Regions from separate parts of the Paenibacillus sp. sgz302191 genome, predicted to be linked through region 2. Evidence: riboswitches for the same ligand, from Rfam matches in the RefSeq annotation. Region 2 holds a riboswitch; each other region holds the start of a gene.
The links. A riboswitch is a leader RNA that binds a small molecule or an ion and turns the genes downstream of it on or off. The one in region 2 is predicted to bind cyclic di-AMP.
Positions count from the first base shown of each region.

Region 1: it holds a riboswitch for cyclic di-AMP, as region 2 does, so the genes downstream of both, AC3G2T_RS07075 (APC family permease) here and AC3G2T_RS32905 (resuscitation-promoting factor) in region 2, are expected to answer to the same signal.
Region 3: it holds a riboswitch for cyclic di-AMP, as region 2 does, so the genes downstream of both, AC3G2T_RS15130 (hypothetical protein) here and AC3G2T_RS32905 (resuscitation-promoting factor) in region 2, are expected to answer to the same signal.

Region 1 is NZ_JBYLHY010000004.1:67,356-77,986, reverse strand. Features, by position in the region: gene AC3G2T_RS07090 (spore germination protein) at 1-398, shown strand, start outside; gene AC3G2T_RS07085 (GerAB/ArcD/ProY family transporter) at 382-1,479, shown strand; gene AC3G2T_RS07080 (Ger(x)C family spore germination protein) at 1,518-2,714, shown strand; gene AC3G2T_RS07075 (APC family permease) at 2,993-4,810, opposite strand; cyclic di-AMP (ydaO/yuaA leader) riboswitch at 4,953-5,110, opposite strand; gene AC3G2T_RS07070 (DinB family protein) at 5,916-6,416, opposite strand; gene AC3G2T_RS07065 (helix-turn-helix transcriptional regulator) at 6,493-7,428, opposite strand; gene AC3G2T_RS07060 (hypothetical protein) at 7,597-8,415, shown strand; gene AC3G2T_RS07055 (aminopeptidase) at 8,419-9,648, opposite strand; gene AC3G2T_RS07050 (glutamine--tRNA ligase/YqeY domain fusion protein) at 9,734-10,631, shown strand, end outside.
Region 2 is NZ_JBYLHY010000035.1:51,310-61,940, reverse strand. Features, by position in the region: gene holB (DNA polymerase III subunit delta') at 1-236, shown strand, start outside; gene AC3G2T_RS32950 (PSP1 domain-containing protein) at 241-1,044, shown strand; gene yabA (DNA replication initiation control protein YabA) at 1,111-1,452, shown strand; gene AC3G2T_RS32940 (tRNA1(Val) (adenine(37)-N6)-methyltransferase) at 1,533-2,288, shown strand; gene rsmI (16S rRNA (cytidine(1402)-2'-O)-methyltransferase) at 2,289-3,197, shown strand; gene AC3G2T_RS32930 (AbrB/MazE/SpoVT family DNA-binding domain-containing protein) at 3,512-3,766, opposite strand; gene AC3G2T_RS32925 (HD domain-containing protein) at 4,147-5,424, shown strand; gene AC3G2T_RS32920 (TatD family hydrolase) at 5,453-6,220, shown strand; gene AC3G2T_RS32915 (ABC transporter permease) at 6,206-7,435, opposite strand; gene AC3G2T_RS32910 (ABC transporter ATP-binding protein) at 7,432-8,175, opposite strand; cyclic di-AMP (ydaO/yuaA leader) riboswitch at 8,458-8,658, shown strand; gene AC3G2T_RS32905 (resuscitation-promoting factor) at 8,949-10,088, shown strand; gene rnmV (ribonuclease M5) at 10,206-10,631, shown strand, end outside.
Region 3 is NZ_JBYLHY010000009.1:79,581-90,211, reverse strand. Features, by position in the region: gene AC3G2T_RS15160 (carbohydrate ABC transporter permease) at 1-497, opposite strand, end outside; gene AC3G2T_RS15155 (carbohydrate ABC transporter permease) at 498-1,370, opposite strand; gene AC3G2T_RS15150 (ABC transporter substrate-binding protein) at 1,437-2,783, opposite strand; gene AC3G2T_RS15145 (response regulator) at 2,904-4,517, opposite strand; gene AC3G2T_RS15140 (sensor histidine kinase) at 4,510-6,279, opposite strand; gene AC3G2T_RS15135 (hypothetical protein) at 6,427-6,822, opposite strand; gene AC3G2T_RS15130 (hypothetical protein) at 7,012-7,464, opposite strand; cyclic di-AMP (ydaO/yuaA leader) riboswitch at 7,581-7,751, opposite strand; gene AC3G2T_RS15125 (invasin domain 3-containing protein) at 7,972-10,631, opposite strand, start outside.

The sequences.
Region 1 (10,631 bases), on a different contig from region 2:
CGGCTACATCGGCGGGGATCGTATCCGCGCCCATGGTTATCGTCGTTGCGATTACGGGGATTTCTTCCTTTATGATTCCGCGTTACTCGCTCGGCATTCCGCCGCGGCTGCTCCGGTTCCCGATCATGTTTTTGGCCGGCACGCTCGGTCTCGTTGGTGTCATGCTCGGTTTTATCGTTATGATCATTCATTTGTGCAGGCTCCGCTCATTCGGGCTTCCGTATTTAACTCCGGTCACACCGACCCGGCTGCGTGAATTCAAGGACGTGTTCATGCGCTCTCCGGTCTGGAGCGGTACGGGCAGTCCCGAGCTGTCGGGCGCCAGACCGTGGCCGGAGAAGCCCAGTCGGGGGAATGTCGATTTGAAAAGAGGTGAGGGCGATGATGGAACAAGGTAGAATTACCCCCCTGCAGATGAGCGCGATCATGTTCCCGACCATCCTTGCGACAGCGGTTCTCAGCGTCCCCAGCGTAACGATGAGCTACGCGGGCCACGACATGTGGATGACGCCTTTGCTGGCTTCTACCGTAGGATTGCTGGCGATCTTTATAGCCTACCGTCTGAACGTTCGTCATCCTCAGCTGTCTCCCATCGAATCGAGCGTTCTGATTTTGGGCAAAGTTCCGGGGAAACTGTTCGGTCTGTTTTTTGTGTTCTACTTGGCTCAACTGAACGGAACCGTGCTGAGAGAATACGGGGAGTTTATTCTGAGCGCCATTCTTCCGCAGACGCCGCTTTTTGTCGTTATGGGCAGTCTTATTTTCGTCTGCGCCCTCAATGTTGTCAGCGGGATCGAAGTGCTGGGCCGGTCCGCTGTCATTCTCGTGACGCTGATGGCGGCCCTGCTGGTTATTATTCTGCTGCTGCTGATTCCCGAGTGGAAAACCGACGAATGGCTTCCGTTTGCGGAAAAGGGGCTGAAGCCCATTTTCAAAGGCGCGGTGGCTCCGGCCAGTTGGCTGAGCGAATACGTTTTACTCAGCTTTTTCCTTCCTTACGTTACCGGCCGGGACCGCGTATGGCGGGTTTCCCTGATCTCGCTGGGTGTGACAACCTTCACGATGGTGGCCGTCAATATTTCCTGTCTGTTTCTGTTCGGCGACGTAACGGACAGGCTCGCCTATCCGGTTATGATAGCGGCCCGTTATATTAGCTATGCGGACTTTTTGCAGCACCTGGAGGCCGTGATCATTGCCATTTGGATTACCGGGATACTGATAAAAGTTTCTTTATTTCTCTATTTGAACTCCGTCTCCGTCGCCCAATTGCTGAACCTGAAGGACTACCGGCCCCTGGTGTTCCCGTTGGCTTTCCTGACGGTGGCCTTTTCGTTCTGGGTTGCATCCAATCAGAGCGAGATTGCCAGCCTGCTCAGCGCCGTCGGCAACTTGTACACGATGATCGCTCTGATCCTGCTGCCCGGCCTTCTGCTGCTTGTCGCGGCAATACGGAACAGCCGATCCCCTTCGCCCGAATGAGCGTCTGGAGAACGGGCAGGAAGAGCGGGCGATCGTTCGTGAAGCGAGGGGGCCGGGTCGTCCTGATCCTCTCCCTGCTGCTGGCTTTGCCGGGATGCTGGGACAGGAAGGAAATCAATGATTTGGCCATCGTGCTCGCCACGGGAGTGGACGTGACTCCAAGCGGAGCGGTCGAACTGTCGGCGCAAATCTTCATTCCCCGGGCAGCGGGAGGCGGCCCGCAAGGCAGTACGGGAGGGAGCGGCGGTAATGTAACCGGGGCTACGCTTTTGCGCAAAGGGACCGGCAAGAGCATTGACGAGGCAATGATCGAGCTGCAGCGCAAATTGTCGCGCTATTTGTTCTGGGGGCACAGCGAGGTGATCGTGTTCGGAAAAGAAGCGGCGGAGAAAGGAATCCGCCCCTATCTTGATTTTTTTCTCAGATATTTGCAGTTCCGGGAACACGCTTATGTGTATGTTACACCGGGAACAGCCATTTCCGTGCTGGATCTTCAGCCGCTTCTTGAGCGCAGCACGTCGGAGGAGCTTCGGGAGATGGGCAATATGAAGCTCGGCATGCTTGTTACGCTGAAGCGGCTGACGCAGATGGTGGAAGGGGACAGCCAATCCGCCGTGCTGACGATTGTCGATCCGATCTCATGGAAGCAGGTGAACAGACCGATGCAGATGACGACCGCCATCAACGGGGTGGCGGTGTTCGGCAAGGACAAGCTGGCGAGCATGCTGGGCAAGACGGATACGATCGGGCTGCTGCTTCTCCGCAACGAGCTGGAGACGATGAACTTTTCCTTCGATTTGCAAGGTGTGGAAGGAGTGGTGGCGGTTCATCTGATCCAAGCGAACTCGCGCATCACTCCAAAAATAACTCACGCCGGAGAGTGGCGGATGAACGTCGATATTCAGATATCCGGGGACTTGATTCTGAACACGACGAATACGAACAACATGAGTATCGAGTTCATCCGGAAAGCGAAGGAGGCGTGGAAAGCGCAGCTCGCGGAAACTGTCGAGTCCACGCTGGCGAACGCTCAAAAAAAGCTGCAAATCGATGCGTTCGGTTTCGCCGATCTATTCCGGAACCATTATCCGCGGGAATGGGCAAAGAACAAGCAGGAGTGGGCTGAAATGTTCAGGGAACTGCCGGTAGATGTCAGCATTCGGACCGAAATTACGCGAGTCGGCAAATCGGACTTGCCTCAAGGAATGCCCGCCGATAAAATCCGCAAGAAATAAGGAGGGACGCTTCTGAAAAGCCTTGCAGTAGCCGGTATCGTATGCGTAGCTCTGATTGTCTATTTCGGCTTGTCTTCGGGTGCGCCGGGTATCGGTGTGAAGGAGAAGGCGGTGGCCGGAGGTATTACTTTGGCCGCCTGCCTATTATCCATTATTCTTTTGTTCAAACCGGACCTGCCGGGGCCAAGTGCCTGGATTATGCCGTTGTTCAAACCACTGGCCAATCTGCTTGGGTTAGATTGACCGAAGCGGCACCTGCCCCGGTGGTGCATGAACGGTTAACGATGCAAGCGGAAAGGAACCGTAGCGATAACGATATCTTTTTGCGTGTACAGATAAGCCCGAATGAGCAGGCTCGTCTGGTTATGCAGCAGATTTTGCCACCAATGTTTTGTAATAAATTGCGGAATCAGGATGGTGATATGATCCGTCTCCGCCGTTTTCCACTCCACGGTTTCGATAAATTTGATCAGAGGCTTCATGACGCTCCGGTAGCGGGAACGCAGCACGATAAGTCGGACTCCGGGATTCCACTCTTCCCATTTTTCTTCCATTTTGTGAATTTCATCGTCGTCAAAGCCGACGTAGACGGCAACGACATTATCGGTTAACGATTTGGCGTAGCTGATGGAATTGAGTACGACCCGGGTAATGCCGGCAACGGGAATGACGATGGTGCTTCCCTTGATTTCCGGCTTATCCTTTTCCAGATTTACGCGCAATTCATTAGCGATGTTCATGTAGTGGCTGTGAATGCGGAAGAACAGGAAAATGACGATCGGCAGAAAGATGAAAACCATCCAAACCTGGCTGAATTTGGTGAAAATAAAGATCAGGGTAATCGTGAGCGTAGTGATCATCCCGATCGTATTGATGATGAACTTGACGATCCACGCGGCAGGCTTCAATTTGATCCAGCGAACCATCATGCCGAACTGGGATAAGGTGAACGGAATGAACACCCCGACTGCATAAAGCGGGATCAGGTTTTCCGTATTCCCGTGAAAGAGAATGACCAGCAAAGCGGACAGTACGCCCAGCATGATGATCCCGTTGGAGAAGCCGAGACGGTCTCCGCGGACTTTGAACATGTGCGGCATGAACTTATCTTTGGCGAGCATGAAGGCCAGCAGCGGGAAAGCCGAGTAAGCCGTATTCGCCGCCAGGAAGAGAATGAGCGCTGTCACGCCCTGAATGCAGTAGTACAGCACCCCGCGTCCGAACGTGGCTTCGGCGATTTTCGAAACGACCGTTTCTTCCGGAGACGGCTTGATTCCGTACCAGTAGGCAAGCAGGCTGATGCCGATGAACATGCTGCCCAGAATGGCGCCCATGGCGATCAATGTTTTGGCCGCATTTTTCTCCGCAGGAGCTTTGAAGTTCGGTATCGCGTTGGACACGGCCTCTACCCCGGTCAGCGCGGAGCAGCCGGAACTGAAAGCTTTGAGCAGCAGAAATAAGCTCACATTGCTCACAACGCTTCCGATCTCGGGAACCTCCGCATGAATGCCGCCCGTGAGGTACTTGAACAGACCCGATACGATCAGAAGAAAAATGGCGGCGACAAACAAATAGACCGGCAGTGCGAGAACCGATGCGGATTCGGCAATGCCTCTTAAATTCATGATCGTAAGAAATAAAATCATGACCAAAGAAATCAGCACGCGATGATCGTGCAGTGCCGGAAAAGCGGACGTAATCGCATCCGTGCCCGCGGACGAGCTGACGGCTACCGTCAAAATGTAATCGACCAGCAGCGACCCGCCTGCGACCAGCCCTGTGCCTACGCCAAGATTATCCTTGGCTACGATGTACGCGCCCCCGCCCGACGGATAGGCGTATATGGTCTGCCTGTAGGACAGGACCAGAATGGTCAGCAGCCCCAATACGGCTATGGATATCGGGATGGAGTACCAAACGGCGGCAAAGCCGAGGGTCATCAAAACGAGCAAAATTTGCTCGGTGCCGTAAGCGACGGAAGACAGCGCATCCGATGACAGGACGGCAAGCGCTTTGATTTTCGTCAGCTTCTCGTCCTCGATTTCGTGGGATTTCATCGGTCTCCCGATCAGCATTCTTTTTAATCTGTTTACCATAGTTACCCTCCACCGGCGCTTTCCTGTATGTTCCCCTGAATTAAGTAGTTTCACTTGTCCGCGACTGCCGCAGGGCTATTTTTGGCAGCAAAAAACCACAGGGTCTGACCCTGTGGCTCACGAAATAAGCAGCACGGATTCATCCCTCTCCCATAGTACGCTTACGAAGTTAGCTGTCGGATTCGGACTCTGAGAGTAGCCCTACACGCACGGATGCCGTCCGTACGCGATTCACCCCAAAGGCAATGAACGCCTCATTGGTTCCCCCGTTTTCCTTAGGAAATTCAGCGATAAAGGATTCATATGATTGTACTAAATGAACTACGTTTTGAATAATACGCCTGAAAGGAACTTAAGTAAAGGTTGGAAGTTGGCTTTAAATACCCGGCAGCATATCACAAAACCTAAAGATAGCGTTTACATAAACGCGAATCTTACATTTTCGCACTCAAGATAGCATTTTCATTCGTTTTCGTGAAAATTGAAAAAAGATGCGGTCCGGAATATTTCCCGGACCGCATCGGGTTGTTGAAAAAAAACCTGCGTCATGAGGTGATAGCCCCAATCTGCCTGGCTGCATCAAGAAAACCTGCAAAAATACATGAATTTGCGTCACTGATCGCTGCCTACGAAGAATTCCTGCAAAAGTGCAGGCTTTTCAGCGGGGACACGGGCTCAGGTTCACTTTCAGCGAAAATTCCTGCACTTTTGCAGGCTTTTCGCCCAAATAAGCCAATTTCGCAGAAAAAACCTGCACTTTCGCAGGCTTTTCCCCTATCAAGCGGCTGCCCGCCCAGGAAAAGCGACTGTTCCCCCAAAAATAGCGCCCCGCACAAACGCACCGAGAGCAGCAACAGCGCCCGCGCAAACGCACCGAGAGCAGCAACAGCGCCCGCACAAACGCACCGAGAGCAGCAACTTCGCCCGCACAAACGTACCGAGAGCAGTAATAGCGCCCCGTCCAAACGCACCGAGAGCAGCAACAGCGCCCCACACAAACGCACCGCGCGCAGCTCCCAGCGCGCGGTGTTGCGCTGCATGACGGCGGTCGGTCGGCCATGTGTCGCGACTCGATCAACGCGCTGAGGCGGCTCGGGGACGGCTCCTACAGGACCGGCTGCTTGCCCCACTCGATCCAGTTGTCGCGGGTCGGCCCGTAGATGTCCGGCACGGACAGTCCGGCCTGCCGCATCAGTACGATCATCTGGCCGCGATGATGGATTTCGTGCGAAATGAGGACGCGCAGCGTCAGGCCGTTCGGCCACTGTTCGCCATACATGTCGGTGGACTCGTGGAGCTTGGCGTCCGTCCACTGCGACTGCACGGCATCCAGCATCGCTTGCGAAGCGGCGCGGTAAGTATCAGCAATCTTCGCGGCGGAAGCGGGGGCTTTTTCTTCGCCTTCGGGAGCCTGGAACTGCAGGCCTGTCCGCGAAAGCATCTCGTGGATCGTCGTGGCGATATGCCAGCCGATCTGTCCCAGCGGACGGAAGTTCGACTCGCTTCCCTGGCTCAGAGATGCGTCGGTGAGCGCGTCCAGCACGCGCTGTGTGGTTTTGGTTTCGTTGCTCCATTCGGCTGCGAACGCTTGAATCGATGTAATCATGGGGGAGAAGCCTCCTTGTTATGCGTAATAGCCTTAGTATAAAGGAGCCTCCCTGACAACAGGTTGTCAGTGTTTTTTAGGAATAGAGCGCGGCGACTTGCTGCGCTTTTTCTTTGACGATGCCGGCGATGTGCGCGGGCTCCAGAATGCGCAGGCTGGGGCCGTAGCTGAGCAGCATGCCGTACAGCCAGGGCTCGTCAGGCTGGACCGCGGTGACGAGCAGCGTGCCGTCAGGCTGAGCCGTAATTTGCTCGGGATGGAAGTAGTCTTCCACCTGAGCGCGGACATTCGGCTGCATGTGCAGGAGGAGTTTGACGTAGGACGCCTCGGGCCTTTTGCCTATCTTATAGGACAGCGTCTCCAGCGTCTCGGGCCTGCGCACGAACGTCTCGGGAAGCATGGCGATGTCCTTCATGCGCGATAAGCGGAAGACGCGGTAATCGCCCCGCAGCAGGCAGTAGGCGTGCAAATACCAGCCGAAGCCTTTGATGACGATGCCCATAGGCTCGACGGTGCGCTCGGAAAGCTCGCTTTGGGATGTCGTGTATTGAAAGCGGATAAGCTTCGTTTGGCGGATTGCGTGGCGCAGCGACTGCAGCTTCTCTTTTTCGGCGCTGCTTCTGTGCCACGGATTCATATCGATGACGAGGTGATTGTGCAGCTCGGACACCGTCTTTTGCTCGGACTTGGCGACCAGCGCGCCTACTTTGTCCAGCAGGCCTCCGATTTCTTGCTCGCCGATGCTGGAGCGGATGCCTTTGAGCCCGGTAATAATCGATTGCAGCTCCTCAAGCGTGAGAAACTGCCGCTCCAGCCGGTACTGGTCCATAATTTCATAGCCGCCGTTTGCGCCGGCATAAGAGGCGATCGGAATGCCCGCCTGATTGATCGTTTCCACATCGCGGTATACGGTTCTCAGCGATACCTCAAAGCGCTCCGACAGCTCTTTGGCGCAGATTCGTTTACGGTTCAGCAGCAGCATCGTTATTGCAAGCAGACGATCAAGCTTCAATGGTCGCACCTCATCCATAAAATTTTAGTTCTCAATCAATTCGATTCGGGGATGGGCGAATCCTTTTGGAAATTAGATTTGCAAAGCCCATCCTTATTCCGAATAGTTGATGGAAAAATTAGAAAAAATAAGACCGCTACGAATTCAAAAGGAAAAGAGTGGAGCGCATTGTTCAGAAAAATAGCGAAAACCGCCCTGCATGCAGCGGCGGTCGGAGTGTTATTAAGCGGCTTAGCCTTGCAGGGGATAAACGCGGCAGCGGCGGAAGAGCGCCGGGAGCCGTCAACCCCGGGGCCGGGAGCGGGGGCGGGGGCGGAACAAGGCCTGCTGCTGCAGACGAGAGAAATCGATGTGACCGGCGACGGCAAGCCGGAGTTGGTGGCGCTGGGCGGAACGAAGGCGGACGCTGCGGGCTCGTATTTTTCCAGGCTGTTCGTTGTCGTAACCGGCGGCCAAGGCCGGAATCAGGTGGTGATTCCGCTGCAGGGAGGCCACAACCCGAACATGCGGTTCTGCGATTTCAACGGCGACAAGCTGCCCGAAATTTATGTCTCCGCAGAAACCGGCGGCAGCGGCGGAGCGTCCCGTTCCCACATCTATTCGCTGCAAAATAATGTGCCCACAGCCCTGCCGGTCCCTGAGCCGCTTCGCGTGACGGCGAAGTTCAAGCATAACTACGTGGTAAAGCTGAAAATCGAAGAAACGGGCAAATCTTTCAAAATCGACCTCAAGGAGAAAAAGCAGGATTACGATCAGTCCGGCGTATACAAAAACGGCATGCTTGTCAAACCGTTTCTCGTTAGCGTTAATCCGTACAGCGACTTGCAGACGATGGATGCCGATCAGGACGGCGTATGCGAACTGAAAGGCGTTCAAAGAATCGCAGGCATGGCTGACGCCGATACGCTAGGTTATGCATTGTCGATCTGGAAGTGGAAGGAAGGCAAGTGGGCGCTCGTTTCTTCGAAGGTGAAGAAATCGCTGTAGCGCTTATACCCAGTTGCCCTTACGGAACAGGGGTTCGCGGGTTCCATCCTCCGTAATGCCGTCGATATCCATTTCGGCCGAGCCGATCATGAAGTCTATGTGGATCAAGCTTTTGTTATAGCCGTGCTCGGCCAGCTCTTCGGCGCTCATCGCCGATCCGCCCTCGATCGTGAACGGGTAGGAATTGCCCAGCGCGACGTGGCAGGATGCGTTCTCATCGAATAGCGTATTGTAAAAAATAATGCCGGAGCGGGAGATCGGCGAATTATGCGGCACCAAAGCGACTTCGCCCAGGTACCGGGCTCCTTCGTCTATGTCCAGTATCTTGTTCAGCACTTCCTGGCCTTTCTCCGCCGTCGCCTTGACAACTTTGCCGTTCTCGAACGTCAAAGTAAATCCGTCGATCAGCGAGCCCTGATAGCTCAGCGGCAGCGTGCTGCGCACGGTTCCGTTCGTGCCGTCCCTGCGCGGCATCGTAAACACTTCCTCCGTCGGCATGTTCGGAACGAACGGAATGCCGCTTTCGGTGTCGCTGCCTGCGGCAACCCACACATGCTTGGAAGCGAGCTCGATGTAGAGGTCCGTTCCCGGCGACTGCAGATGCAGCTGCTTGAATCTCTTCGCATTCAGCATTTGCTGCTTGCCGGTCAGCACGGCCAAATGCCGCTTCCATGCCTCCACAGGATCGGCAGTATTGACGCGGGTGAGCGTGAAAATCTGCTCCCACAGCTTCTCGATCCGCTCGGCTTCGCCAAGTCCGGGGAATACCTTGGCCGACCATTCCGGCGTCGGGAAGGAAACGAGCAGCCAGTTCACCTGGTTGTTGCGCAGGTACTTCAGGAAGCCTTCCCGGGCTGCGGCGGCCGTTTTGGTGGACGTAGCGATGCGGTCCGGGGCGATATCCGTGAGCAAGTCCGAATTGGGCGCGTAGATCTGGAGGAAGGCTGCACCGCCTTTGGCCAGTTCTTCCAGCCCGTTCGCTCTCCACATCGGGTATTCCAGCAGGGATGACTCGGGCGCGTGCTTCAGGCGGATCGCCTTCACTTCGTCATCGTCCCAATCGACGACGACGTCTTTTGCCCCCGCTTCATAAGCTTTCTTGGCTACTTTACGGACAAAATCGGCGCAAGATATCGGCGTCATGATAACGAGCGTCTGGTCTTGCTGTACATTCAGGCCCACCTTTACGGCAAGCTCTGCATATTTATCCAAATTGGACTCAAAATTCTCCATCGGCGCTGGCTCCTTTATATTTTGCTAAGAATTAGTGTATGATAGAAAATAAAACTTTAAACCCGAGGGAGAAAGGCTGGCATCAATGGAAACGAAGAGCACTCCATCCAATTTCATTAAAAACATTGTAATCGAAGATTTGCAATCAGGCAAAGTCAGCCAGATCGTCACCCGATTCCCCCCGGAGCCGAACGGATACCTTCACATCGGGCACGCGAAGTCGATCTGCCTCAATTTTGAGCTGGCCGACGAGTTCAAAGGCTTGACCAACCTGCGTTTTGACGATACGAATCCGGTTAAGGAAGATACGGAGTATGTAGAATCCATTAAAGAGGACGTGGCTTGGCTCGGCTTTCAATGGGACGGCTTGTTCTTTGCCTCCGACTACTTCGAGGAAATGTACAACCGCGCGCTCGTCTTGATCCGCAAGGGCCTTGCCTATGTAGACGACCAAACGGCCGAGCAAATCCGCGAATCCCGCGGAACGCTGACCGAGCCCGGCAAAGAAAGCCCGTTCCGGGGCCGCAGCGTGGAGGAGAATCTGGACCTGTTCGCACGGATGCGCGCAGGCGAATTCAAGGATGGCGAAAAGGTGCTCCGCGCCAAGATCGATATGTCATCGCCGAACATCAACTTCCGCGATCCGGTCATCTACCGCGTCGTTCACGCGCATCACCACAATACAGGGGACAAATGGTGCATCTACCCGATGTACGCCTTTGCCCACCCGCTGGAAGACGCGATCGAAGGCGTGACCCATTCCATTTGCACGCTGGAGTTCGAGGATCAGCGCCCGTTTTACGATTGGGTGATCCGCGAATGCGAGATGCCGAACGTGCCGAGACAGTACGAGTTCGCACGGCTCAACCTGACGAATACCGTCATGAGCAAAAGAAAGCTCAAGCTCCTCGTCGACGAGAAAGCGGTTGACGGTTGGGACGACCCGCGGATGCCGACGATCTCGGGGCTGCGCCGCAGAGGCT
Region 2 (10,631 bases):
TTTTCGACCTGCTGATTCTCTGGTTTAAAGATATGGTACAGCTGCGCATGGAGCGCAGAAATAAGCTGATTTACCATGATCAGCTGGACTGGATGGGCTCCCTTGCATTCAGTCGGGACGTGTCAGATTGGGTGCGAATGATGGAGCAGGCCGTAGATCTGCAAAAACGTCTGCGTTTTAATGCCAATTCACAGCTGGTTATGGAAAAAATGCTCGTGGAGATGCAGGGGGTGTAACATGTTGTATTCGGTAGTTGGCGTCCGCTTTAAAAAAGCGGGTAAAATATATTATTTTGACCCGATCGATTTGCCGATCGAAAAAGAAAATGCTGTTATTGTTGAAACGGCGCGCGGTGTGGAATACGGGAAAGTCGTCGTCGGCAAAAAAAACGTCAAAGAAAACGATGTCGTGCTGCCGCTCAAAAAGGTAATCCGGATCGCGGATCATACAGATGCCGATTTGGTCGAAGAAAATAAGAAAGCTGCCAAGGACGCGTTTCAAACGTGCCAAGAGAAGATAAAAGATCACAATCTGAAAATGAAGCTCGTCGATGTGGAGTACACGTTTGACCGCAATAAAATTATTTTTTATTTTACAGCGGAAGGGCGCGTTGATTTTCGCGAGCTGGTTAAAGATTTGGCGAGTATTTTTCGGACTCGCATCGAGCTGCGCCAAATCGGCGTCCGTGACGAGGCCAAAATGCTCGGCGGCATTGGCCCTTGCGGGCGAATTCTTTGCTGCTCGTCGTTTTTGGGTGATTTCGAGCCGGTTTCCATCAAGATGGCGAAAGATCAGAACCTTTCGCTCAATCCGACGAAAATTTCAGGCTTATGCGGCCGTTTGATGTGCTGTCTGAAGTACGAGCATGACAACTATGAAAGCGCCAAGGAGTCGCTTCCGACAGTCGGAAGACACGTGATCACTTCTTTAGGAAACGGCAAGGTGCTCGGACTGAATTTGAGCGAGCGCACCGCTAAAGTTCAATTGTTTGATCTTGGCAAGGTAATGGACCTGCCTTTCGATGATGTGGTAGAACAAGAGTAGACGTCTGATTTACGGGTTCGCGGATGAACGGCCGGACAGGCATGCATGGCTACTAGAGGTGAAATCGTGGATAAACAAGATATTTTCGAGCAGATCGATGAAATCGAAGACAGGATGGGTGCCACCTATGCCGAGCTCGGCGCTCTTAAGAAGAGAGTCATAGCCCTGCTTGAAGAGAACAAGCGGCTCAGCATAGAGAATGCTCAGCTGCGAAAGCTGATCCGGCAGGAGGAAGCCGATGCCGAGCAGCCGGAAGGAGCAGGCATAGAGGAAGTTCCGGTCATTGGCGCAGGATACGATAACCTGGCGCGTCTTTATAATGAAGGCTTTCATATTTGCAATGTTTATTACGGACACCTTCGAACGGAAGGGGACTGTCTGTTTTGCTTATCCTTCTTAAATAAATAGCTCGTTTGACCGTAGGGAGACAATTCCTTACGGTTTTTTTCGATCAAGAGGATCATGAAAGGAACTGAAAGCCAAAACTTATGACTCAAGTATCTTTATTACCTACGGAACGAATCGACGATTTATTGACGCATGATTTAAAAATAATCCAAAGCGATCAAGTGTTCAGCTTTTCGTTGGATGCTGTGCTGCTCGCGCGATTTTGCTCGGTATCGCCCAAAGGCCGCATGTTGGATTTGTGCACGGGCAACGGCGTCGTTCCGCTTCTGCTCAGCACACGCAGCGGCGCGGAGATTTGGGGCGTGGAAATTCAGGACAGACTGGCGGATATGGCGGCGCGCAATACGCTGCTGAACGGATTGGAAGAGCGTCTGCATATGATCCGGGGGGATTTGCGGACGATTCACCAGACGCTGGGGCACGGAGGATTCGATGTCGTCACCGTCAATCCGCCTTATCTGCCCGTACCCAATGGCGAACAGAACGTGAACGAACATATTGCGGCGGCAAGGCATGAAATCCACTGTACGCTGGAAGATGTCATAGCGGCCAGCGCCAGGCTGGTGAAAGCCGGAGGAAAAGTGGCGATGGTGCACCGGCCCACTCGGTTGATTGATATTTGCTGCCTGATGAGGCAATACCGCATAGAGCCGAAACGGATTCGCTACGTGCATGCCCGCGCCGGCGAAGAAGCGATGATGATTCTCATCGAGGGCATGAAAGACGGGAAGCCGGAGATTCGGACGCTCCCGCCGTTAATCGTCTACACGGAAAAGGAGCAGTACTGCGAAGAACTGATGGAAGTTTATTACGGAGGCAGGGCCTCTTTACAGTAAATGAGGGAATCCAAGTTGAGCCAGAATGTAAATGTGCAAAAAAGCTACGCGGCCGACCATGGAGGCGCGGGAACGCTGTATCTGGTCGCCACGCCGATCGGCAACCTCGAAGACATGACCTTCCGCGCGGTCCGCACGCTGAAGGAAGTGCATCTGATTGCCGCCGAGGACACGCGGCAAACCCGCAAGCTGCTGACGCACTTTGAGGTCGCAACGCGACTCGTCAGCTATCACGAACACAACAAGCAGGCAAGCGGACCGGAGCTCGTCCGCTTGCTACTTGAGGGGCAGAGCATCGCGCTGGTCAGCGATGCTGGGCTTCCGGCCATCTCCGATCCAGGTTACGACCTGGTGAGGATGGCCGTAGAGCAAGGCGTGCCGGTGGTGCCTATCCCCGGCGCGAATGCGGCCCTGTCGGCGCTGATTGCATCAGGCCTGCCGACAGACCGCTTCACCTTCGTCGGTTTTCTCCCCAGGGAGAAAAGGGAGCAGACGAAGGTGCTGGAGGAGCTGCAGCAGGTGCGGGGCACCCTGCTGTTCTACGAATCGCCGCACCGCGTCGAGAAAACACTTGCCCGCATGGCGGAAGTGTGGGGGGCGGAGCGCCGCATTTGCCTCGCCCGCGAGCTGACGAAGCGGTACGAGGAATTTGTCCGCGGCACGATCGCGGAGTGCCTCGGGCATTTGACGCAGTATCCGCCGCAGGGCGAATATTGCGTCATCGCCGAAGGCGCATCGGAGGCGGCCGCGCCGGCGGCGGGCGCCGCTTGGTGGGAGGCGCTCGGGCTCGGCGAGCACGTCGAGCATTACGTCGAGCGCGGCAGCGAGCGCAAGGAAGCGATGAAGCTCGTGGCGGCGGACCGCGGCTTGTCCAAGCGGGACGTGTACAACGCGCTGCTGGAGCGCTAGGAGTCTGGCGGGCGGAGTTGCTGTCATTTTACTATGCCTTCTACGTGGTTCATCGGACAGACTCCCAGGAGTCCGTCTGATGAACTCCGCCCGCCAGACCCCTGGCCGGCGACGGGCTGCCCCGGCCGGAGCTTCATCCTCGGTGGTCTCTCGGTTTTTGCATCCGGTTTCCGGCCCGGATTCCCGGAAATATTCCGGACAAAAAAAGATCTCTAATCCGCGGCCGAAGCCGACAAATTAGAGATTAGAGGAGATATGAAAAAGGTTAGAATTACCTAAAGGGAATGTGATATTTCTATTATATACTATTTTTCTTATTTTGTCACAGGTGTTGGCATTTCTGATAAACAAATATGGCAAACAATTTTTCCTTTGAAATAAGTAACGTTCTCGGCGTTGCCGCAGAAAATACATGCAGGCTCATATTTCTTCAACATAATGCGTTCACCGTCAACATAAATTTCCAAAGCGTCTTTCTCGCCAATGCCAAGCGTACGGCGAAGCTCGATTGGAATAACAACGCGTCCTAATTCATCAACTTTTCTCACGATACCGGTGGATTTCAACATATATGAAGGTCCCCTTCCCAATTATGAAGTCTATTAAAGTTTATCGTCATGTTTCGACAATATTTTCATTACTTATGATACCAACCATTCCCAAAATAGTCAACCATATTTTCTTAAAATTATACCTCTAAACGTAAAAAATTTCAATTTTCAGCTGTAGTTCATAAAACACAAACCCCTTATACAATAAGGATTTGTAAGTAATATCTTACATAGGCTAGCACAAAAAAGCGAAAAAATATCGTTAACCCCGGACAGGCATCATACTTTGAAAACTGGAATCTAGAATTCGACTATTTTCGACAAATCATGTCGAAAGTTCCGGAATGAATTTGTCGAAAGAATGTCGAAATAATAAAGTAGAAAGGTTGTGGCCCCGTATGAAAGAAGAAAAAGTGTTTAAAGATCCGGTTCATAAATACATTTATGTGCAGGACGACACGATCTGGGATTTGATCAACACCCGGGAGTTTCAACGATTGCGCCGGGTCAGACAGCTTGGCACCTCCTATTTGACTTTTCATGGCGCCGAGCACAGCCGTTTCTCCCATTCCCTTGGAGTCTATGAAGTGACCCGAAAAATCATTTCCCAATTTGAACGCAACCATTATGAAGACTGGCCGAAGGAAGAACGGCTGCTCTGTCTTTGTGCGGCTCTGCTGCACGATCTGGGGCACGGCCCCTTTTCCCATTCCATTGAAAAAGCGTTCGGCACGCGCCACGAGGATTGGTCCTGCCGGATCGTTCTGGGGAATACGGAAGTCAACGAAGTGCTGCGCCGCGTATCCCCCGATTTTCCCAAGCAAGTCGCCGGGGTCATCTGCAAATCGTACAGCAAGGAAATTGTCGTGAGCCTTGTATCCAGCCAGCTTGATGCCGATCGCATGGATTACTTGCTGCGGGACGCTTATTTTACGGGCGTGAACTATGGTACGTTTGATTTGGAGCGGATTTTGCGCGTGATGAGGCCGTACAAGGGCCATATCGTCGTCAAAGAGAGCGGGATGCACGCGGTTGAGGATTATTTGATGTCCAGATACCAAATGTACTGGCAGGTTTATTTTCACCCCGTTACCCGCAGTGCGGAAATTTTGCTGAACAAAATTTTTCAGCGGGCCAAATATTTATATGAAGAGCAGTACGCGTTCGCTTTCATGGTCGAGCCTATTTTGCATCTGATTCAGAACAAGCTGTCCCTGGAAGATTATATCCTGCTTGACGAATCGGTGATGCAGACGATGCTAGTTTTTTGGAGCTCGGAGAGCGATGCGGTTTTGTCCGACCTGTGCAAAAGGTTCCTGAACCGCAAGCTGTTCAAATACAGCGCGTTTGAAGACGTCGACCAAAAGGTGTTTCAGCATATGGAGCAGGCGATGCTTGAGCTGGGACTCGATCCGGCCTCTTATATGGAAATCGATTCTCCGTCGAACCTTTCCTATGATGTATACAGGCCCGGTGAAAACGATGAGAATTTGCCGATCCTGCTGCTCAATCACAAAGATCAATTGACGGAAATTACGCAAAAATCGGATATCGTCCGCTCGATCAGCGGCATTCACAGAGGAAAGCACCGGGTTTATTACCCGGAGGAGATCGTTCACCGTTTGAGCGCATCCGCTTACCCGGACGTAAGGGCATTGATCGGACTGCGGGAATAGAACAAACAATCACGAAGGAGCTTAAACCATGCTGACAGATACACATGCGCATTTGAATGCGAAGCAATTTGACGAGGATCGGGAGGAGATGATTCAGCGGGCGCTGGATGCAGGCGTTACGCGGATCGTAAATATCGGTTTTGACCGCGAGACGATTCCGACGTCGATCGAGTTGGCGGAGCGGTACGATTTTATTTATTCGACGGTAGGCTGGCATCCGGTGGAGGCCAAGTTCATGCAGCCGGGAGATCTGGAATGGATCGAGGAGCTGTGCAAGCACGAAAAGGTGGTCGCCATCGGAGAAATCGGTCTGGATTACTATTGGGATACTTCGCCGAAGGATGTGCAGGATCGCGTATTCCGCGAACAGATTCGTTTGGCACGCAAGCTCGGCATGCCTATCGTCATTCATAACCGGGATGCGCACCAGGATGTTTTGCAGGTGCTAAAAGAGGAGAAGGCGGCGGAAGTGGGAGGGATCATGCACTGCTTCTCGGGTAGTTGGGAGACGGCCAAGCAGTGTCTGGATATGAATTTCCACATTTCGTTCGGCGGGCCCGTCACGTTCAAGAACGCCAGACAGCCCAAAGAGGTGCTGGCGCAGGTGCCGCTTGACCGGCTGCTTATTGAGACGGACGCCCCTTATCTGACTCCGCATCCTTACCGCGGCAAGCGCAACGAAACGGCATATGTCCGGCTTGTCGCCGAAACCGCCGCGGAAATTCGCGGAATCAGCCTGGAGGAACTGGCGGCTATTACGACAGGGAATGCTATTCGGCTGCTAGGCCTCAAGTAAAGCGGCGCGATATTTGCGGCGGAGCACAACGCCGCAGATGAACGAGACCAGCAGGAGGCTGCCTGCAGGGACAAGCGCGTATACGGCCGCAGAGCGCAGCAGGAGCGGAATCGTAAGCACACAGATTTGGGCAAGCAGCACGCACCAGATGAGAAAAGCGATCGATCCGGCTTTCGTCATCCGGTTCAGCGGATACATTTCCAGCCAAAACGTATAGCGGTGCGCACGCTCGATGCCGGTCAATTGAACGGTGGAAATCAAAATCACGATGAGAAAAGCGGCTGCCCTGGCCACATCGCCGGAGACAACGAAGATGGCGAGCGCCCCGAGCAGCGTAATCCGCTGAACGATGCCGAACAGCTCCGTGCGCAGCAATGTTTTGGCGTACAAGTATAAATAGGATGCGTCCTGCTTGAAAGGGATATAGCGCGTAATTCCGCTAATCCAGCTGCGGCGCGCAATCCTCGTCGGCAGCTGGGGCACATCGACGAACCAGTTGAAGAACATGTACAGACGAGCCTGCTGCTGCTTCTCTTTGGCAATGAGATAATCCCAGCCGATCGTATAGACGGCCGCAAAACGGGCTGCCGCCAACCAGAGCAAAATCAGAACGAGCGCGGCTGCGCTCGCCCAAAAGAAGCTGCGGTCGAACTGCACGGCGACGATAACGAGCGACGCTACCCAGCGGAATACGACGGAGGCCGTTCTTGCATAGGTGTGAACGAAGCGGCTCTCATACCAACCGGCCAATATGTTGGCGAATTTGACCAGCAGGATCAGCATCAGCATCAGGACGAACGGCTGAGCGGCCGCACCCTCGCAGTGACGGTACAGGGGCCACAGCACGACAAGCGCAATCAGCGACCAGAAGGCTTGCAGCGTAAAGCTGTAAAGAAGCGCGCTGCGAAAGTAAGCGCCCATCTGACGCTCGATCCGCAGCAGGAACATGCGGTCCGCGTCCCGGACCAGCGTTCGAATCGGGCTCGACCCGAGCAGCGGAACAAGCAGCAGCAAAGCGATCCACAGATACGGATAATTTGTCGGAAGCTGCTGCAACGTTTTGGCATAATAATAGGAAGAAATAATGACAAGAAACAACATGAAGCCGACAAAATTGCTGCGCGCCGCGTAGAGCCAGTACCCCGAAGCTTCCTTTAAATACCGCCCCAGGCGCTGCTGCCATAAACCGGTGATATTGACCTCCATGTCCTTCATACCGAATCACCTTGAACCAGCTCGTAAAAAATGTCGTCGAGCGACGCTTTGGCAAGCCCGGTTTGCACCCGCAGTTCGCCCAAATCTCCCTGGGCGGCCATTTTGCCGCGATGCAAAACGACATAGCTGTCGCAATATTTTTCAATCGTTGACAAAATGTGCGAGGAGATGAGGAAGCTGGCTCCTCTGCGCTTCATGCGGACCATAAGCTCAAGCAGCGAGCGGATGGCCAGCGGGTCAAGCCCGAGAAAGGGCTCATCGATAATGTACAAGGCGGGCTCGATCAAAAACGCGTTCATGATCATTACCTTCTGCTTCATGCCTTTGGACAGATGGCTGGAAAAGCTGTTCAGCTTATCCTTCATTTGGAACTCTTCCAAAAGCGCCTGGGATCGGGTCAGGAACTGCTCCTTGGTCAGCCCGTATGCCATGGCCGTTAGCTCCAGATGCTCGCGGATGGTCAGTTCCTCGTAAAGCTCGGGCGATTCGGGAACGTAAGCGTACGCTGCGCGGTAGGCGAGCGGGTCTTCCGCCAGGGTGAGGCCGCTGACGCGGATCGTGCCTTTTTGCGGATGAAGCAGGCCGAGAATATTTTTGATTGTCGTGCTTTTGCCTGCGCCGTTGAGTCCGATCAAGCCCATCATTTCACCTTGGCGGATTGAAAAAGTAAGTCCGTGCAGGACAGGTTTTCCTGGAAGATATCCCCCGTAAAGGGAGTCGACTTGTAGAATGGGGTTCATCGAAAGGCCTTCCTTTTCAGCAAATTATTGGCATTTTTGAACCAATTTCACCCATCCCCATTATAAACAAAATTGCTATTAAAGCCTAATTTAAACGTAAGAATTGCGAAAAAAAGCGTCAGAATACGTTATAATGAGAAAAACGTACTAAAGACCAAGATTTATAGCCGGAAATGTTTATTATTTCCGAATTCCGCCCTTTTTAGCGGGCGATAATCCCTTTACAGGTTTAGATTTACAGCGTAATATACTTTTCATAATAACTTAATAACCAATTTGCCAAATTTCCATTCGCTGAGTTCCATTTATGGGAACGGGGGAACCGCTGCAAACATTCGGAAGCACATGCAACCGCCGAATGCCAGCAGAATGAATATCAGGGGTGAATCCAACGACAACGAGCAAGCAGCTTGTTGTCCAGGTAGGGCGACTCTCACGTCCGAATCCGTCAGCTAACCTCGTAAGCGTACCGAGAGAGGTAACGATTGTCGTGTCTGGTTGTATTTTTCTATGCATACAAGGCCACGGGAAGAGTCCTCTTTCCGCTGGTCTTTTCATTTTTTCGAGATAGTGCAGGCTAGATGATCATAGGATGAAAAGCGAAGGAGGTGGGACTACCGCAGCAGCGTCCGGTAATGGCCGCGTTGTTGTCGGGTGAACTCCGCTGCAAAGCTGGAGAGGCTTATTAAGTTAATCACAAACTGACCTTAGTCGCGTCTAATTTAATCATGCGTAACACACGGGCGGCGAGGCTTTGAAGGAGGACCGAAGAAGTGGGCAACATCTCTTTAACCGAGACCCATGTAAGTCGATCATCCAGCATGTCCTTGGCACTACGATGGAAGCATGAAAACTTGCGTTTGATTTTAAGCCTAGGTATGATTTCAATCGCTATGACTTTCATGTTTTTGGTGTTGTTGTACGGTACGGCTACCAAGAGCGTATCCGTAGTTGTGAATGGACAAGAAACCGTTGTGCATACGAAGCAATGGGTCCTGCAACGCCTACTGGATGAACAAGCCATTAAGATTGGTGAACACGATCAAGTTTCTGCAGCGCTCACGACTCCGATCAAGGGCGGAGAGAAATTCGTGATCGATCATGCGTCACCGATTCAATTGACTGCTGATGGAAAGACCACCACTGTTTACACAACTGCAAGAACGGTTGAAAGTGCATTGCAGGATTTACATATTGCACTTGGGGAGCTTGACCGAGTCACTCCTGAACCGGCATCTTCGCTTTTACCCGGCGATACAGTCAAAGTTGTCAGGGTAAAGAAAGAGCAGAACGAAACAACGGAACCGATCGCGTTCGATACCGAGAAGAAGAACGATGCATCGCTGCTCAAAGGCAAGGAACAGGTCGTCCAGGAAGGCAAAGAGGGCGTTCTGTTGAAAAAAATGGAAAAAGTATTCGAAGACGGCGTTTTGGTTTCCGAAGCAGTTGTAGATGAACAGGTTCAAACGGAAAGTGTGAAAAAAGTCGTTGCCATCGGCACGAAAAATCCGGTCGTCGCTTTATCGGCCTCATCCCCTAGCGTGGATGAAATTTCAAAGAATGGCGTCAAATTCGGCTACAAACAAATTCTCAAAAACGTGAAACTCACCGCATATTCGGCGGGAGTGGAGTCTACCGGCAAATCCGCGGACAGCCCCGGGTTTGGCAAGACGTTTACAGGAACTACAGTCACCGAAGGCAGAACGATCGCGGTAGATCCGAAGGTTATTCCGCTCGGATGGTGGGTGTACATCGACGGTATTGGCTTCCGGCGCGCTGAAGATACAGGCAGCGCCGTGAAAGGGCAAACGATCGACGTTTACTTCGAAGATGAGAGCTATGCCAACAAATTCGGCACGAAGAACGGTTATACCGTCTATGTCGTAGGGCCGAAGAAGCCGACTGAGAATTAAGGGGTAATCCGGTTTCTGCATGGGCAGAATGTATATATAGATAGATAGGTCGTTCACGAATGGCAAAAGAAGAGGAGACCCCTCTTCTTTTTGTGCGTACAGGGAAAGGAACGTTGTATGATAAAAGAAGTTATCGTTGTCGAGGGCAAAGACGATACCGCAGCGATTCGCCGGGCCGTGGAGGCGGATACGATCGAAACCGGCGGCTCCGCAATAGGTCCGGCCGTGTTGAAACGGATCGCGCTGGCTCAGGAGCGGCGCGGAGTTATTATTTTGACCGATCCGGATCATGCAGGGGAGCGGATCCGCAAAATCGTGGCGGCGAAGGTGCCCGGCTGCAAGCATGCCTTTATTACGCAGGAGCAGGCGGAGTACAAGGGCGACATCGGGGTTGAGAACGCGTCGCCGGAGACGATCCGGCAGGCGCTGAGCAATTTGCGGACGGAGTATGAAGGAGCCGTCTCCCTGGTCACCTGGGAGGACCTGATGGCGGCGGGACTCATCGTCCACGCCGAAGCGGCCTCCCGGAGGCTGGAGGCAGGC
Region 3 (10,631 bases), on a different contig from region 2:
TCGTCGATTTCTCTTGGAATCGTTTTGAAAAAACCGCTGTATAAGAAAACACCTACCGGGAAATTAAGAGCGACGCAAACCAGGATCATCGCTTCCAATCCGCCCGTCAGATGCAGCTTTTTCGCAAGAATGTAGGTAGGCACGATAAACTGCGGAATGACCAGGCCGAATACGATAATCAGGTTGATCAGTTCCGTTATTTTCGATTTCTTGCGCTGAATCACATACCCGGCCATGGCCGAGAACACGACCAGCAGCGTGACGGAAACGATAGTAATAATCAGGCTGTTTTTAAAAGCATTGCCGATCTTGGCTTCCCGAATGACGGTGGCGAAATTATCAAAATGAATCGCCGATGGCAGCGACAGCCCCATCAGCGAGGCTTGCGTCTGGTCTTTCAATGAATTGACGAGCAGCATGTAAAAGGGGATTAGAACCAGCAGCCCGATGATCAAAGCTGCAAATTCGGATACGTTTCTGCCGAGTTTCCGCTCCATCTAAAGCTCCACCTCCCTCTTCCTGAGCACGTAATACGTGGACACGGATACAAGCGCTACCAACACTGCCAGCACAACACTTCCGGCGCTGGACTCGCCGAGCCTTGAGGCGCCGTAGGATTTGTAAATCCACGTATTGATGACTTCGGTTGTCGTTCCCGGTCCTCCGCCCGTAGTCGCTGAAATCATATCGAACACTTTCAAACCGCCTATCAGATTCAAAATGAGAATGTTATTGAAGGCCGGCATAACTAACGGCAGCGTAATGTGAACGAACTTTTGACCGGATGTAGCCCCTGCGATCTCTGCAGCTTCGTAATAATCCTTCGAAATCGTCTGCAAGCCGGACAAAATGATGACCATATTGAATCCCGTCCATTTCCAGATCTCCACCGCCGAAGCAGCGTACAGCGCAATCTTGGGATCGTGCAGCCAATCGTGCGCGAGCGCCCCTAGCCCGATTTCATTCAAAAATTTATTGAGAATCCCTGTTTCGGGATGCAGAATAGCGACGAAAATCAAGCCGACGGCAACGTTGCTGAGAATGGCCGGGGAATAAAAAACAGTCCGCAAAAACCCTCTGCTTTTCAGCTCCCGGTTCAGAAAAACGGCCAACAAAAGGCCCAGCGCCACTTTACTCACCGTTGTTACCGCTGTGAAAATGACCGTATTGCCGACAATATGTTTGAGGCTGGGATTGGAAAAAAACGATGCAAAATTGTCCAACCCGATCCAGCGCGCGTGGAATCCGTCCCAGTCCGTGAAGGAATAATATACCCCTTGCAGCGTGGGAATGACGAAAAACACGAAAAAGATAAGGCATCCCGGAATCAACATCGTGAGCGGGTAGCTTTTTTTCAGGCTGCTGCTCATTTCTCCACCTTCTTTATTTGCAAGGAGCCGGTCTCAAGAAAGAACCGGCTCCCCGTCCTTATTTCTTTATTTTTTCCAATTCGGGTCGTTTTTCGCTTTCGCGCTTTTGGCTGTAGCGTCGTCCATATTTTTCAAAATTTGATCCGGCGTTTTGCCGCCGAGGAAATAGTCCAAAATGTCGGCATTCTGATCGCCAAAATCATACAAGTTCAAATTCCCCCAGAAGCTGTCCCCGTTGCCGGCGTCGATGATTTTCTTAAGATCCACCTGCGCGGGCAAAATGCTGGCCGTAACACCCTTCTGATACGTAATCCCGCCTTGCGCGTCAAAAAACTTTTGCTGCGTCGGCACTGAGGTGAAGTAATCGATGAACTTTTTCAGCAGCTCTTTATCCTTGAATTGATCGGTCACCGATAAATTAAAAGGAACGAACAAACTCGTTTTCTTATCTTCGTCGAAAGGTACCCGGAAAGCGCCGATATCTTTGGCCTGGTCCGGGAATTTCTTCTTGATTTCATCCATAATCCAGGTCGCATTAATCGTCATCGCAGCGGTTCCATCGACTAGCGCTTTTTGCGAGCCGTCATACGTATCGGCCAAATAATTTTTTTGAATATAGCCTTTATCCAGCAGCTCTTTGTGCTTGACCAACGCATCCTTGACCAGCGGAAAATCGGCATAATGCGCCTGATTCGCATTGATTTTGGCAAAAACGTCCGTCAGTGGCTTATTCTCCCGCAACCAGCCTTCGTGATCGAAAATATTGACCGTCCACGTATCTTTGGCAGGCAAATAAATCGGCGTAATGCCGGCAGCTTTAATTTTCTCGCACGCGGCCAGGAAGTCCTGATACGTTTGCGGTACGGCAATGTTCAGCTTTTCAAAAACTTTCTTATTATAGAAAATGCCTGAAACGTTAATGCTGTCAAAAGGGATTCCGTATACTTTGCCTTGATACGTGAACTGCGGCGCGCTCATGATCGAATCGGGGATATTTTTGGTCCAATCGCCGCCGATTTCCTGAAAATGGTCCAAACCGCCCATGTTTCCATTCAGCCAGTTGACTCCGTAATTGGAGATCAACATAGGCAGTTCGCCGGCAGCGGCTCTCGCCTTGTATAAATCCTCGCCCTGTTTGCCGCCGGCCACCTTCTCGATATTGAGCTTGAATCCGAGCTGATCGGCATGGTCGTTCACATCTTTCTCAATCGCTTGTATTCCCGGTTTGTACCAGTCGGTGAACATCAACAGCGAAATCTCCTTCACTTTCTTCGAAGCTTCGGCCGTTGCTTTGCTCTGACCCGCCGTGCCGGCCGGCGAGCTGCTGCCGCCGCTGGGAGCCGCATTGTTTCCACAAGCGGAAAGCGATGCAGCCAGTGAAAGAACGATCAGGCTTCCTGCAATCTTTTTCATGATATTGCCCCTCCTTCATGTATAAGAACGTTATTTCTAAAAACAACTATACGACAGCCGCACGCGGAAAAAATTATGATATCTTCCGATTCGCTACGATATTTTCCGATTCAGGCATCGTTACTCGCTATCTCTGACATTCACGAACTCTTTGGGCGTGATGCCCAGCTTTTTTTTGAACACGTGCAGGAAGTAGTTGTAATTGCTGAATCCGCACTGTTCCGGGATATCCTTCAGCTCGGTTTTGCCGCCCTTCAGCAGCTGTTTCGCTTTCTCCACCCGCAAATCGTTCAGGTAATCGACGAACCCGACGCCGACCTCCTCTTTAAACTGCGAGCTTAAATAGTTGCTGCTAATACCGATCGATTCGGCGACGCCGGCTAGAGATAAAGCTTCGTGATAGTGCTGGTTCATATGTCGAACCGCCTTTTGGATATGAAAAGAGTACTGCTCTTCGGTGCTCAAATGCAGCCGCAGCAGCAGTTCGCGGAATAAGCCGGTAATCCATTCCCGGATTTCCTGCAACGTTTCCAATTGGGCCAGCACCTCGTGCGGCACTTCATTATTTTTGTAAATCGCCCGGACATCAAGCGAATTTTCTTTATATTGGCGGCTGACGATGCCCAGCAGTTCGTTGAACATCATTTTGGAGCTGGCAAGACTCGCTTGATTCCGCTTAACTTGCGTGAAAATGTTGTCCAACACGCGCATCGTTTGTTCTTCGTCGATCCGTTTTATGCTGGCGATCAGTTCTTTTTCGTCCTCAATCGCCAGGCCCGTCATGGCATGCTCGCCGCTTACGGGACGAAAGCTTTTGACGATGCTGTTTTTCCCCATAAAAAATTTCCCCTGCAAAGATTGCGCCGCCGCTTCATAGCTGCCGGCCACTTGCCCTAAATCGGCGCACAAGCTTCCGATGCTGAAGCTCGCGGAAACTTTGACGAATTTTTTCAAGCAGATGCTCGTGCGGTTCAAAATTTCGGTCAACGCATGGTCAACGGCATGGCGGCTTCGCACAGTAACGAAAGAGAGCAGCATAATAAACCTGCCGCCCGCGATATGAGAGACGACCCCGTTCCCGTGGTCGCCAAATATTTCTTCCACTATGTTGACGATGGCGAATCTCAGAATGGATTCTTCTTTTAACCCCCGCTTGGCCACGATACCGTGGAAATCGTCGACCTCCATCACAATCGGCACCAGGTTCGCAGTGCCAAGATTCAATTGGAGCGCCTTCATATGATCGCGGATTTCATCGTTATCGTGATAATAGCCGCTCAGCAGTTGGATGATGAACTTTTCACGAAGCGCATACAGTTGGTCTGCCCGCGGCCTTTCCAATTGCAGCGGACTGCGCCGGCGAATGCGTTCCTTGGCCCGCTCCAGCGTCTCCAGCAAGGTTTCTTTATTCAGACGATGCTTCAGCAAATAGTCCATTGCGCCGTTGCGCAGCGTCTCCCGCACAAGGTCGAAGTCGTCGTAGCTGCTGAGCATAATCAGCACCGTGTCCGGCCACCTTCTATGAACGACGCCCGATAATTCAATACCGTCCATATGCGGCATCCGAATGTCCGAAATGATCATATCCGCCTTTTGCCGCTCCATAAAGGCCACCGCCTCCGCACCGTTAGGCGCTTCGCCGCAAATCGTCAAGCCGTGCTGTTCCCAATTGATCATAAATTTCAAATGGGTGCGGGGCAGCAATTCATCGTCCACAATCAGGATGTTAAACATATCGCTCCATCTCCTCGTTGGTAATGACAGGTAAGGTGACCTCGACAATGGTGTAGAGGTTACGTTCGCTAACGATGCTTACGCCGTAATCGTCCCCAAAGTTGGTCTTAATTCTGGAGATGACGTTCCGGATGCCTACATGGCCTGCGGAATTGCCGTTCGCAACGATGTCTTCTATCGTGTTCTCCCCGATGCCTGCGCCGTTATCCTGAATTTTAAAAACAAGCTTCTTGCCTTCCGCGTATCCTTTGATGAGAATGGCTCCCATGTCCTTCTTGGGTCCAATGCCATGGATCAGGCAATTTTCTATGAACGGCTGCAGCAGCAATTTGGGGATCAAATAAGGCTTCACACTCTCGCTGATGGAAAAGCTGTAGGTGAACTTGTTGCTGTACTTGTACTCTTGAATATTTAAATAGCTCTTCAGGTACTCGATTTCTTCCTCAATCGTGATGAACACCTTGTCCTGCATGTTGATGTGCATCAATCTCGATAAAGACTCGGCCACATCGTGAATGTTATCGGCCCCTTGGTAAATGGACAAATATTTGATCGTATTCAGCGTATTATATAAAAAGTGAGGGTTGATTTGCGCCTGCAATGCGCGCATCTCCGCTTTGCGCTTATCCTGCTCGCGCTGTTTCGTATCCTGGATCAAATCTTTGATCCGATGCACCATGGAGTTGAATTGCCGGGACAACTGGCCGATCTCATCGTTCGAATCGATCTCCAATTGCACATCCAGATGGTTGCCGTCAATTTGTTTGATTGCGCGGTTCAATCTCAGAATCGGTCTGGTCAAATAGGAGGACGCCACCGTGGAAACCAGCAGGGCGATCAGGCAAAATGCCATGGAAAGCAGCAGCGAGCTGTTTCTCGTTTTACTGAATTCCTCGAGCAAAATCTTTTTCGGAACGATGCCGATCAGCATCCAATTCGTCGTAGGCGAATAACGGTATACGATCAAATTATCCTCATGACCGATCTGGCTGTAGAAGCTGCCCTCGTTTCCCTGCATGCCGCCGATCATAGCGCTGATATCCGGATCGGGCATCTTCTCCTTCTGCGAATTGTAGACGATCTCGTTCGAACTGCGGTCGGCGATCAAAATGTTCACCTTGTTCAGGTTGCTTGCGAACATGTCGCGCAGCAAATCGCTTTTGATATCGGCGATCACGAACCCGATCACGCTGTCTTGATATTTAATGGGACGGGCGATCGAAGCCACTCTATCGTCCCGGTAAGGCGTAATATAAGGATTATCCGAATTATAATGGGGAGGAATGAACACAGACGCCCCTTCGTCATTGATCAATCGGGGATACCAGCTCTGCTTGGTAAGGAATTCCCAGGAAATTGTATTTCCGTTCGAAAACGTCCTTCCGTTTAAATTGGCAATCATAATATCGTTCAAATAATGCTTGTATGTGAACAAATTGACCAAATAATCGTCAATTTTCCTGTTTTCTTGCAAATAGGAAAGTCCTGTCGATTCCTCTCTTTTCGACAAAATGGCGACAATATCGCTTTCTGTCGATGTAATCGACACCAGCGCATAAATATCTTTGAGAGCCACTTCCAGATTGTTGCCGGAAACCCTCAACATGTCGTTGATGTAGTTGCCCGCCGACTCCCGGGTATCCTCCGAAGTCCGGTAATTCCAGAAATAAATGATAAGCAGATTGAATGAAATCATCAAAATCAGGTTGACAAACAAAATCTTGTATTTGACACTGTTGAACGTATGCGGCTTTATTCTCATCAAATGTCCCCCCTCTCCTGAAATTGTATCTGCTGGTTCACTATTCAGCAATAACTTTAGGGAATTGTCGGCGGACCCCGAGGACGAGCCCGTCACACTGCCGCTGTTCGTCATCCAGTAAGGCGACGAATTGTAAATTTTACCGTGCTAATCGAGTAAAAATGAAACGTTGCCTGCCCTTGAATAAATGACATGATCGGCGCCAAGCCCTTTGTAAATAAGCCTGGCATAGTCGCGTTCGGTAATGACATAGACCGCTTTTGAAGTCCATTTGCGGGTGATTTGAAGATAGCGGCAGCATAAAGGCAAACTATTTTCAAACAAAAAGATTTTACCTATCGGATATTCGGGAGCGACCCAAGTCTCATGTTCGACCGTATCCACAATCATGATATGATTCACACCAAGCTTGGAAAAGCGCTGCTGGTCCTGTCTATTGTTCGTTACAACCGCACAAGGCAGCCCTTTAAACTTTAAATGACGAATAAATTGCTCGCCGGCTTTCGTAGGAGCTGCAACCAATATAAACTCCGATTCATTCATTTCTTACTCCTCCATGTCATTGCGGCTAATCATAAGCCCAATTTTTAACACGTGGTACTGCCCTTTCTCGGCTTTCCCCACGGTCACATTGAGATCTTAATACGGAACGCTGTAAAAAGGAGGTAAAAGAATCCGGGTCCATGCATTAAAAAAACGTAAAAAATGATTAAAATTCCCCACACATCTGCCCTAAAAAGAGACATATGCCTCTGAACGGTCAAATAAATAAGCATGATCCCCTAAGAAACCCGATTCATTGCCGCCGGCAGATGAGTGTCTCAGCTTTTCATCCAAATCGTTGAATGCCGATTCGATTAATTGCGTTCTGGCAAGACCCCACTGCTCCTTATTCCGCTGAATGTAATGCAGTCCATCTTCGAGAGTTAGACCTTTGATCCTCTGGAAAACACTTACCCACTGTACGAGATCACCTTTCACAGCGCAGCTTGGCATGATGAATTCTCCGATACCGTACACTGCACCGCCTGTTGAAATCGCCAGGATACCGCAATGATAGTCAGTTCCATGTCCGGGCATCAGCTTGTCCGTTAGCTCGGAATTAAATCGAAAATATTCGATCCTGACAATTTTACAATTTTTTGTGCGTTCTTCTTGCAGTGCTGTCATGGGTTCAGGATACATTTACAGTCACTCTCCTCAATGTGTGGAAAAAAAGCAAAAAGAAGCCTGAGAGCAGAGAAATTCTACTCTCGGGCTTCTTTTCAACGTAAAGAAACGAACTGCTGAAAGCACGATCGAAGGTCTCTCTCAATACGCTTACGAGGTTAGCTGTCGGATTCGGGCTTGAGAGTGCCCTACTGCGGCAAGCAAACGCCTGCTTTAGATTCACCCCGCAAAACCGCCCCCTGTTCGGATCGGTTTCTGGTGGTTCCCCCGCTCCCCTTTCAGGGACTCAGCGATTTGATTTATGATGTGAAGTTGTTGAATCAAATGGTACCCCTAATTACCGTTTATGTAAAATAAGAATACGGGGCTTTATTTTGTTTTTTTGATGATTTTCCCAAGTGAAAGCGTAATCAAATATAAATTTCGATCATTATCGTTCCATTTTCTTTGGAATGCTTTTGCCGGTGACATTGAACCGCAAAGTAAAGAGACGAGCCCCTCGGCCCGTCTCCTGATTCAAGCTTATCCATCGATTAATCCCGCTTTTTGCAGCATCCGGTAAAGAAGTACGGTCGTCTCGGCACGAGTTAACGGCTTCTGCGGACGCAATTCATTGCCATACCCCTTCACCAAGCCTATATGAATGGCTGTCCGCATCGCATCGCTCGCCCAGCCGCCGATTTGATTGCTGTCGGTGTAGGCGGCCAAGTTCACTTGCGCCCCGGCATTGCTCGTCACCGAAGCGGCATCGGCCATGCGCAGCGCCCGAACGATCGTTACGATCGCTTCTTGCCGCGAAACCTCTCGGTTGGGCCCAAACGTTCCGTCACCGAAACCGTCCATAATTCCGTATGCTTGAACTGCTTTCACGGCCCGGCTGTACCAGATCGACTCGCTCACGTCTCGGAAACCGGCACGATCTCCGCCCTCCGGCAAGCCCAACGCTCTCGCAAGCAAAGCGGCGAGTTCAGCCCGCGTAATAACGGCTTCGGGAGCAAACCGGTTTTCATCTACGCCAAGTACGATCATTCTGCTATTCATCCTGCCAATTTCAGCCGCGGCCCAATGTCCTTGAATATCTGTAAATTGGGACGTTTTGGACACCAATGCATAAACGCTGTTCGTGAGGCTGCGAATAACGGCCGCCTGATGTCCGTCAACTTTGGCAAATTCCGTCGGCACCGGACGTACACCGAATGTCGGATCCCATACCACGGCCGTTGCAGCCGTTCCGGCATCCGCCGGCAAATAGAGAACCCTTTGTACATAGCGGTTGAAGCCGGAAATCTCGCTTTTCTCGCCATGATGCGTCACATATACGTTAAAATGAATCGGATCCGCCGCCAACCGGAAACCGCCTTTATTCGCCGCATCCTGCAGTCCGGGTATCGCTTCAATTTTGCCGCGCTCGATCGTTATTTGAACTTCCGCATCGTTCGTCCACTCGGACTCCTGATTTACGACTTCCGCCAGAGGCAAGCGATACTGGCCATGCTGAGTTTTTAAAGTGATCTTATCCGCTTTCCCGGCAAGGAGCTTGACAGCTTCACCGGGAAGCCGCAGCGCTGTTTGGTCCGCCTCATCTTCAATCGATACCGAGAGATTCCGTTCAGGCGAGGAGGATAAAGAGTCAAGCACCTTCTTTAAAGTATCCTTATCCAATCGAACATCAACGGACTTCACTCCATTGGCATCTGTTTGAAGTGTGGCAATCCCGGACACCTTTGCATCATTGATCCAAGCCGCGATCGAATTGCCGGGCGACGAATGGCTTGACGAGCTTGAAGTCGAACCAGAATCGGAACCGGAGCTTGCAGCCGAACGAATCACGCTCAGCGTATATGTTTTAACTGAACCGTCTTGCGCTTTGACGTTGACTTCGAACGTGTTTTTGCCTGTTGCAAGCGAATATTCACCGGTCATCGGGCTGCCCGCAACCTGCAATCCGTTCACGTAGACGGCAGAATAGACGTCCGAGGCTGTCAGCACCATTTTCAAGCCATAAACCGAATGGCTTACGTCTACCGTATAGTTCACTGTCCCCGGGTCAAAATCGAACTTTACCGTCCCGCCCAATCCCATAAGCTGCCAGCTGCTCAAGCTCGCATTGCCGCTCAAAGGAACGATGTTCCGGACTTCAATCGAGCTAACGTTCGCGTTGCCCGCCGCATCGGCCACATAGACTGAATAAACCCCGTTCTCTTGTACGGTAAAATGGTCCGTGATTTCTACGCCCTGCGTCCCAAAATACGAGACAGGACGGTTTCCTGCTGCCCATTTGATCGAAGAGACGTTATTGAATTGACCATAAACCGACGCCGTTACGGTAACGGTCACGCTTCCGAAGGTTGGACCGGCAGGAGCCGCTTGCAACACGATATTCGGAGGCTGATCGTATGTAAACCTAATATTCACGGTTTGGTCCAACGATAGACCGCTTGCTTCTTCCTTTGCAAAATAAGTCACGTTCTCTGCCGTTGTATTGCTTACCGCAAATAAGGCAAGACCATCCGCATTGGTCAATCCGTAAACGACATCGATGACCGATCGTCCGCCATTCGCTTCGAGCAGTACCCGTTTTCCGGCAATCGGATGGTCGTAATCGTCCTTCAGCTTCACGAAGATCGAGGCTTTGCTGCTGCCATCCGCCCGTACGACAAGATCGCTTGCGGCAACCGTTGAGCGAGATGAACTCACCTCTCCATGGAGAAACTGAACGCTCGCCGTCGCCGACAGCACACTTCCGCCTACGCTCGCGCTCACCGTCGCGGTGCCCGTCGTCGTCGGGGCCGTCAGCGTCGCCACGTAGCTGCCGTCTCCGTTATCCGTCACTGGGCCTACCGTGCCCAGTGTCGAGGCGATCACGATCGTCGCTCCACCGGTCGTCAAGGCATTGCCCTGCGCGTCCTTCAGCTTCACACTGACCGCAGTCTGGCTTGCACCGTCGGCTGCCAGCGTCGCGCTGCCCACGGTGACCGTGCTTGTCGCCGCCGACACCGCTCCGGGCACGAACTGCACGCTCGCCGTCGCTGTCAGCGCGCTTCCGCCTACGCTCGCGCTCACCGTCGCGGTGCCCGCCGTCGTCGGGGCCGTCAGCGTCGCCGCGTAGCTGCCGTCTCCGTTATCCGACACTGGGCCTACCGTGCCCAGTGTTGATGTGATCACGACCGTCGCTCCGCCGG